One region of the Halomonas terrestris genome, then DNA from elsewhere that is predicted to be linked to it. Evidence: riboswitches for the same ligand, from Rfam matches in the RefSeq annotation. Region 1 holds a riboswitch; the other holds the start of a gene.
What was found. A riboswitch is a leader RNA that binds a small molecule or an ion and turns the genes downstream of it on or off. The one in region 1 is predicted to bind thiamine pyrophosphate.

Region 1 (3,619 bases):
ACCCACTCGGTGACCACCAGCGCCGCGAGGATCTCGGCATAGCCGCCGCCCTGGCCGGTGTCGCGCAGCAGCGCCTGGAAGGCCCGGGTCTCGGGCAGGTAGTCCGGCGCCTCGCGCCGGGCGGCCGGCACCGCGAAGGCCTCGAAGGTGCGCTGGAAGGTACTGTTCTCGTCGCTGGTCAGCATGCCCATGAACTGCCCCAGCACCACCCGGTCCGCCATGCTCGGCGCATGGCCGATGGCGTGGCCGATCAGCGCGGTGAAGGGGTCGACGAAGCCGTAGTCCTGCACCATGTAGGCGGCGAAGTCGTCACCGGAGAGCCGCCCCTCGGCCATCGCGTCGAACAGCGGATGGTTCACGGTGGCCGACCAGTCCGGCTCGCTGATCTCGCGCAGCCAGTCGGTGAGGCGCGGTGCCTCCTGTGCCGCGGCCCAGGCCTTCCAGTCTGCGCGGGTGGTCATCGGGCATCTCCTTCGAATGACGGTTGGAACCTCGCGCCCGGCCGGCGCCAGGCGATCAGCAGGCTCACCAGGGTGGACGCGAGCAGCGCGCCCAGGAAGGGCGCCAGGGTCGGGATGCTGTCCGGGAAGGTGGCGGCCAGCACGCCGGCGGAGAGGCTCCCCAGGGTGACCCAGCCCGGCAGCACCGCCCCGAGCAGGCCCGCCACGCCGCCGGCCACCGCAGCGAGCGGCGACATCCGCCGCCACAGGCCCAGCAGCACCGGCACCACGATGGCCGCGCACAGCAGGTCGGCGATCAGGAACAGGCGCAGCACCGAGAAGCCCTGCAGGGCCACCCACACCACCGGCACCATCAGCGCCACCGTGACCAGGCGCGCCGCCCGCACCGAGAGCCCCCGCTTTCCGGAACTGGCCACCGCCATGGAGGCGATGGCGTTCTGCAGGGTATCCACGCTGGAGGCCACCAGGGTGACCGCCAGCACCAGGGCCGGCAGGCCCAGCCAGGCCGGCGCGGCGGAGAGCAGCGCGAAGAAGGGAATCGGCGGCTCGCCCAGGGGCAGGGCATGCATCGCCGCCAGGATCCCCAGCCCGCCGATGGCCATCACCACCAGCAGGCTGCTGGTGGCACCCAGCAGCGCCCCGCGACCCAGCGCGCGGTCGTCCTCGGCCGCCCAGATACGCTGCCAGTAACCCTGATGGAAGAGGTTGGCGGCGGTGACCGCGATCACCAGGGTCAGCGCCACGGAGAGTGCGCTGCTGGCGGGAACCGAGGGCATCACCGCCCCGGCCGGCATGGGCGGCAGCCACCACCAGGCCATGCCGCCGACCAGCACCAGCAGGGCCAGCAGCAGCCACGCCTGCCAGCGGTCGGTGGCGAGGCTCGCCCGCAGTCCGCCCAGGGTGGTGTAGACCAGGGTGGCCACCGCCACGCCGAGGATCACCAGCGCCGGGGGCACGTCGGAGAGCAGCGCGGCGATGGCGCCGATGGCGGTGAGCTCGGCGGCCAGGAAGATCGCCATGTAGGCCACCGAGACGAAGGAGACCCAGCGCCGCACCCCGGCGCCGTAGCAGGCCTCGGCGAACTCGCCGATGCTGCGCCCTTCCGGCAGGTGGCGGCGAATCGCCGGGCCGTAGAGCCCCAGCACGAGGAACGGCAGCGACGAACCGATGGCATAGCCGGCCAGCGCCACCGGCCCCACGAAGGCGCCGATCTCCGGCGGCGCGAAGAGGATCCAGGCCCCCATGCTGGAGGCCAGGAACGACAGGCCGATGGCCTGGGCGCCCTGGGAGTTGCGGGCGGTGACGTAGTCATCGAGCAGGCCATCGGCCCGGCGGGCCCTCAGGCCCAGGAAGGCAAAGCACAGCAGCGCCGCGCCGAGCACGGCAGACGTCAGGTAGGGCATGTCGCTCTTCCTCCGCCGGTGTGAACCGGATCAGGTTCCAGGGTCAGCACCATGTGCTCTCTCAGCCCCGGCCGATTCGCGCGGCAACGGGACTCCCCTGGCGACAGTGAATGGTTTGTGATGATCGAGACTCAAGTTCTGGGCACACTGGCCGAGATAACCTTCGATCGCCCCTGATGATATCGCATGCACACCGATCGAACGACCACCAGCGCCGGACACCTGCCCATGCCGTTCAACGAAGCCAAGGAACACGCCCCGGGTCGCCTGCACGCGATCTTCGCCGACCCCTACACCGCCTTCGACAACCTGGTGACGGAGCGACTGCTCCACCTGCGAGTGGCCGTGGCGGCCCTGGTGGGCGCACCCCTGGCCGAGGGAACGCTGATGCTGCGGGTGATCCACGGCTGGGAGAACGGCGGCTTCGAACCCGCGGACCTCAAGCACAGCGAGCATCGGCTGGACTCGCTGGCGGATCTGCGCCGTGTCGCCGAGGCCTACCGCCACGCCTTCGAACACCAGCAGCCCCTGCCTCGCGACGACGCCTCGCTGCTCGCCGAACCGCTGGCCCGGGCCATCGCCGCCGCCGAGACCGACGGCCAGGTGCTGGACGAAGCGACCCGCACCATCCCCGCCCGCTGGCCCGCCTTCACCCAGGGCCTGACCCTCTACACCTTCTTCAAGGTCTACCACCGCCTCACCTACGGCGAGGATGACCCCTACCGCGCCATCCACTGCCAGACGCCACAGGGCCCCCGCGAGATCCACGAGTTCCACCTGGAGGAGGGCGAGTTCGCCGTCGTCGTCCCCGACGAGGGCGAGAGCGGCGACAGCGTGCTGGTGCTGCACGAGAGTCAGCTGATGCCGGTGCTGCAGTTGCTGGAGGAGAGCCGCGTCAGTTAGCGCCGGAAGCACTCTCGATAATGCCAGTCGAGATAGTCGCGGTTGGGAAACGCCGAAGCCGTCAGGTTCAATGGCTGCCCATCGATATCACTGAGCTGCCCTTTGAGATGCCCACTAAACCCTTCTTCAATCAACTCTGGGGAAATTCGAATACGTCCCTGCCTATCAATGGCCAATAACCCCTTGTCGAAGGCACGGTCATGCAGCGCATTGAGGCACAGCCCATTGGCTGGGTCGAGACGGGACTCGGGACGTGACTGCCAGGGCACAATATGGCTGGCAATCAGCAGGTCCTCGTGTCGAAGCCCCGTAATTACGCAACGGGTGTCGTAGCGAATCATGACTGCTTTGCGGAATAGAGACTGCCCCACACGCCGCTTCTGCAAGCCCACTGCATCCTGGCCGGTGTAATCGGTTTCTTTGCCGTCGTGCTCAACATCTTCACCGAGCGTCGACCAAGCTGCCTCACATTCGCGTGCCACGACTTCCGGCTCATCGATAAAGCGCTGCCAAAGCAAGCGATCCTGATGAGATGCCCCGGACAGCCCCTTCTTGCCCAACGCCAACACTTCGGGGTCGAGGCTTGCATAATTAGAAAGCTTCATGGCAACCGAGTTGGCCGAGCGTCCCATATGCTCGGCAAGACGAATGACTTCAGGTCGCTCCCGGTGTAGTTGGCCAAATGTCAGGCGGCAGTATAGGGAAAGTGCCTGCAAGCGATCTTGATCCGTCCACGCCTTTCTTTCCGTTGGCATAATTCACCCTCCGAGCCACCAGGCTACGAGCCTACGTCGATGCCCTCAGGGAAGCCAGTTCGCTCACTTCTCCCGCGGCATCCGCCCCATCAGGTAG
Region 2 (3,619 bases), on a different contig from region 1:
GATCTCCTCGAAGTGCTCGTAGAGGAAGCTCTCCCGGTGATGGTAGAGGCACCACTTGGCCATGATGGAGCCGCCCCGGGAGACGATGCCGGTGACCCGCCTGGCGGTGAGCGGCACATAGCGCAGCAGCACCCCGGCGTGGATGGTGAAGTAGTCCACGCCCTGCTCGGCCTGCTCGATCAGGGTGTCGCGGAACACCTCCCAGGTGAGGTCCTCGGCCACGCCCTTGACCTTCTCCAGGGCCTGGTAGATCGGCACCGTGCCGATGGGCACCGGGGCGTTGCGGATGATCCACTCGCGGGTCTCGTGGATGTTCTGCCCGGTGGAGAGATCCATGATGGTGTCGGCGCCCCAGCGGATGCCCCAGGTCATCTTGTCGACCTCCTCCTCGATGGAGGAGGTGACCGCGGAGTTGCCCAGGTTGCCGTTGATCTTCACCAGGAAGTTGCGGCCGATGATCATCGGCTCCGACTCCGGGTGGTTGATATTGCAGGGGATGATGGCCCGGCCGGCGGCGACCTCGGCGCGCACGAACTCGGGGGTGATCTCCTCCGGCAGGCGGGCGCCGAAGCCCTGGCCCGGGTGCTGGTGGCCGAGGATACGCTCGACTTCCGCCGTGCCCAGGGCTTGCCTGCGTTGATTCTCCCGAATGGCGATAAATTCCATCTCCGGGGTGATGATGCCCTGGCGGGCGTAGTGCAGCTGGGTGACGTTCCTGCCCTCCCTGGCGCGCCTTGGCGTACGGGTCAGGTCGAAGCGCAGTGGGGCCAGGGTCGGGTCGTTGGCGCGGCGCTGGCCGTACTCGCTGGTGGGGCCGTCGAGGAACTCGGTGTCGTCGCGCGCCTCGATCCAGGCGCGGCGCAGCTCGGGCAGTCCCTTTCGCAGGTCGATCTCGGCCGCCGGGTCGGTGTAGGGGCCGGAGGTGTCGTAGACCAGCAGCGGCGGGTTCTCCTCGTCGGCGCCGGAGGTCTTCGTCGGCGACAGGGAGATCTCGCGGAAGGGCACGCGGATATCCGGGCGCGAGCCCTCGACATGGACCTTGCGCGAGCCGGGCAGCGGCTGGACGGCGGCCGCGTCGACCCGGGCGGTCTCGGCGAGGAAGTGGGCGGTCTTGCTCATGGGGATTGTCCTTGACGTGTTGTTGTCGCTCAGGGGGGGCATCAGAGGCTGCGGTCCAGCCCCATCTGCCAGAAGTCGATCTCCAGCCGGGTGGCGTCGCGAAACACCGTGCAGAGCTCGGCGAAACGCGCCGGGGTGACGTCGGCCAGGCGGGCGTCGAGCCAGGCCTCCTCGGCACGGCGGGCGGTCTGGAATTCGTCGCTCTCGTACATGGCGATCCAGGCGTCATAGGGATTGGCGTCGCCGCGCACGGTGAAGGGCCGGGCATTGATCCAGTCGGCGATCTCGCCGTAGCCCACCAGGCAGGGGGCCAGGGCCACGTGCAGGTCGAGCAGGTCGCCGCGGTTGCCGGTATCCAGCACGTAACGGGTGTAGGCCATGGTGGCCCGGGCCTCGGGCTGGGCGGCGAGCTCCTCCTCGGCGATGCCCCATTCCCGGCAGTAGCCCACGTGCAGGCCCAGCTCCACGTCGACGATCGCCTTGAGCCCCTCATGGGCCTGGCGCAGGTCGTCCAGGGTGCGGCTCTTGTAGGCGGCCAGGGCGTAGGCGCGGGCGAAGTGGATCAGGAAGAGGTAGTCCTGCTGCAGGTAGTGGCGGAAGGCGCCTTCCTCGAGGGCGCCCTCGGCCAGGCCGCGCACGAAGTCGTGCTCGATGTAGGCGCGCCAGTCGTCCTGGCAGGCGGCGGTGAGGTCGCTGAAGCGGTAGCCCATCATGCCTCCGGTAGCGGTGTGTCGATCCGGAGCGTGGGCGAAGGGGGGAGGGGCCGATGGGGGCGGGCATGTATCTGGCGCCGCCAGTGATCTGGCCGCCGCTTGATTCCTACGCCGGTACGAGCCGGATCAGGTTCAACGGGCCCCGCCGTGACGACAGCATCTGTCGTATGGCGATCTCAGCCGGTTCCACCGGCACCCCGTCAAGCGTCGGAGCCAGTCTAGCAGGCTGGCGGCGACTTGCCAGCCCGTCTGTTGCCAGGATCGCTCATTGCCGGAGTGCCTCCAGTTCGAAGATCAGCGTCACCTCGTCGCCGACCATGCCGTTGTCGACCCCGTAGGTCATGCCCCAGTCGCTGCGGGCGATGGTGGTGCGTGCCGAGAGCCCCAGGGTGTACTGCTCATGCCCGAAGGGGTAGACCTCGGCCTTGTTGAGGGTGACATCCAGTGTCACGGGGCGCGTCTCGCCGAGCAGGGTCAGTTCGCCCTCGAGGGTGCCCTCGCTGTCGCTGTGGGCCTCGAAGCCGGTGGCCTCGAAGACGATGGTGGGGTAGCGGCCGGCATCGAGGAAATCGTTGCTGCGCAGGTGGTTGTCGCGCTCCTCGTGGTTGGAAAAGACGCTGTCGGCGCTGATCTCCACCCGGGCCGAGTGCAGCTCACGGGTCTCGTCGTCATAGACGAACTCACCGCTGCCTTCGAGGAACATGCCGAGCAGGTCGGCATAGCCGACATGCTCGGTCAAGAAGCCGATGGAGAAGTGCTCCGGGTCGATCTCGTAGGTGTGGGGTTCGGCGGCGACGGGCAGGGTGGCGAGTCCCGCCACCACACCGGCTGTCGCCGCGAGGGCGGAAAGTCGATGGTAAGGGTGTCGAATGGCCATGGGGAATCCTCCGCGGACATGCAGGGTTGCCGACCGGGCAACCGTGTCGGGTTTCAGGGCCTGGCGTGGCGATACAGCCAATGGATGTCGGTGGCGAACGACCAGACGAGCCCTGCCAGGGCCGTGGCCGCCAGCCAGGCGGCAGGCGTGGCCCCGATGGCAGGCAGCAGGCCGAGCAGCAACGCCGCCACCTGCCAGACACAGACGATCTTGCGCCGACGGCTCTCGGGCAAGGGGGCCGCGAGCCAGCGCAGCTGCCGGCCGGCCAGCATGAAGGCGTAGCGCAGGGTGCCGATGGCCAGTATCCAGGGGCCCACCTTGCCGAGTGCCAGCAGCGCCAGGCACAGCACCAGGATGAAGCAGGCATCCATCTCCATGTCGAAGCGAGCGCCGAAACGGCTGGTGGTGCCGCTGTGACGGGCCACCCAGCCGTCCAGGCCGTCGAGCAGCAGGGCGACCAGTGCCAGGCCGGCGAAGAGGCCACCCTGGGCCGCCAGCAGCACAGGGTCGGCCACGGCACCGGCCAGCAGCGCCACCAGCCCGCCCCTGGCCAGGGTGACCCGATTGGCCCAGCCCAGCCGCTGCCAATGGTTCGGCACCCGACCCATGACCAGCCCGGCCATGATCAGGTAGGTCGCCATGGCCACCAGGGGCAGTGCCGGGGCGGCGTCGAGCCAGTGCCACAGCATGATGCCTGCCGCCAGCAGGCCGGCGAACCCGGCGGCCAGTTCCAGCGCGAGCCAGGGTGCGGGGCCGGTGGCCGTCCGCTGCCGTACTCGCGGGGCATGATCCTGAAGCGGGGCGAAGCGTGACATCGGACCTCCCGTGAGGCGGCAGCAGCGACGCTGCCGGGCCTTTATCGCTATGCTGACCAGCAGCGGGACCACACTCTCAACGTAGTCCACCGAGG

Region 2: linked by a shared signal. The riboswitch ahead of tenA (thiaminase II) and the one ahead of ACOMD9_RS05060 (sodium:solute symporter family transporter) in region 1 are both predicted to bind thiamine pyrophosphate.

What each region holds. Positions count from the first base shown of each region.
Region 1 covers NZ_JBMHFZ010000003.1:203,003-206,621, reverse strand. Annotated here, with positions in the region: gene ACOMD9_RS05065 (TenA family protein) at 1-461, opposite strand, end outside; gene ACOMD9_RS05060 (sodium:solute symporter family transporter) at 458-1,864, opposite strand; TPP riboswitch at 1,854-1,973, opposite strand; gene ACOMD9_RS05055 (hypothetical protein) at 2,051-2,767, shown strand; gene ACOMD9_RS05050 (HNH endonuclease) at 2,764-3,522, opposite strand; gene ACOMD9_RS05045 (peroxidase-related enzyme) at 3,586-3,619, opposite strand, start outside.
Region 2 covers NZ_JBMHFZ010000004.1:108,343-111,961, reverse strand. Annotated here, with positions in the region: gene thiC (phosphomethylpyrimidine synthase ThiC) at 1-1,119, opposite strand, end outside; gene tenA (thiaminase II) at 1,161-1,829, opposite strand; TPP riboswitch at 1,919-2,042, opposite strand; gene ACOMD9_RS06025 (YceI family protein) at 2,098-2,709, opposite strand; gene ACOMD9_RS06020 (CDP-alcohol phosphatidyltransferase family protein) at 2,763-3,524, opposite strand.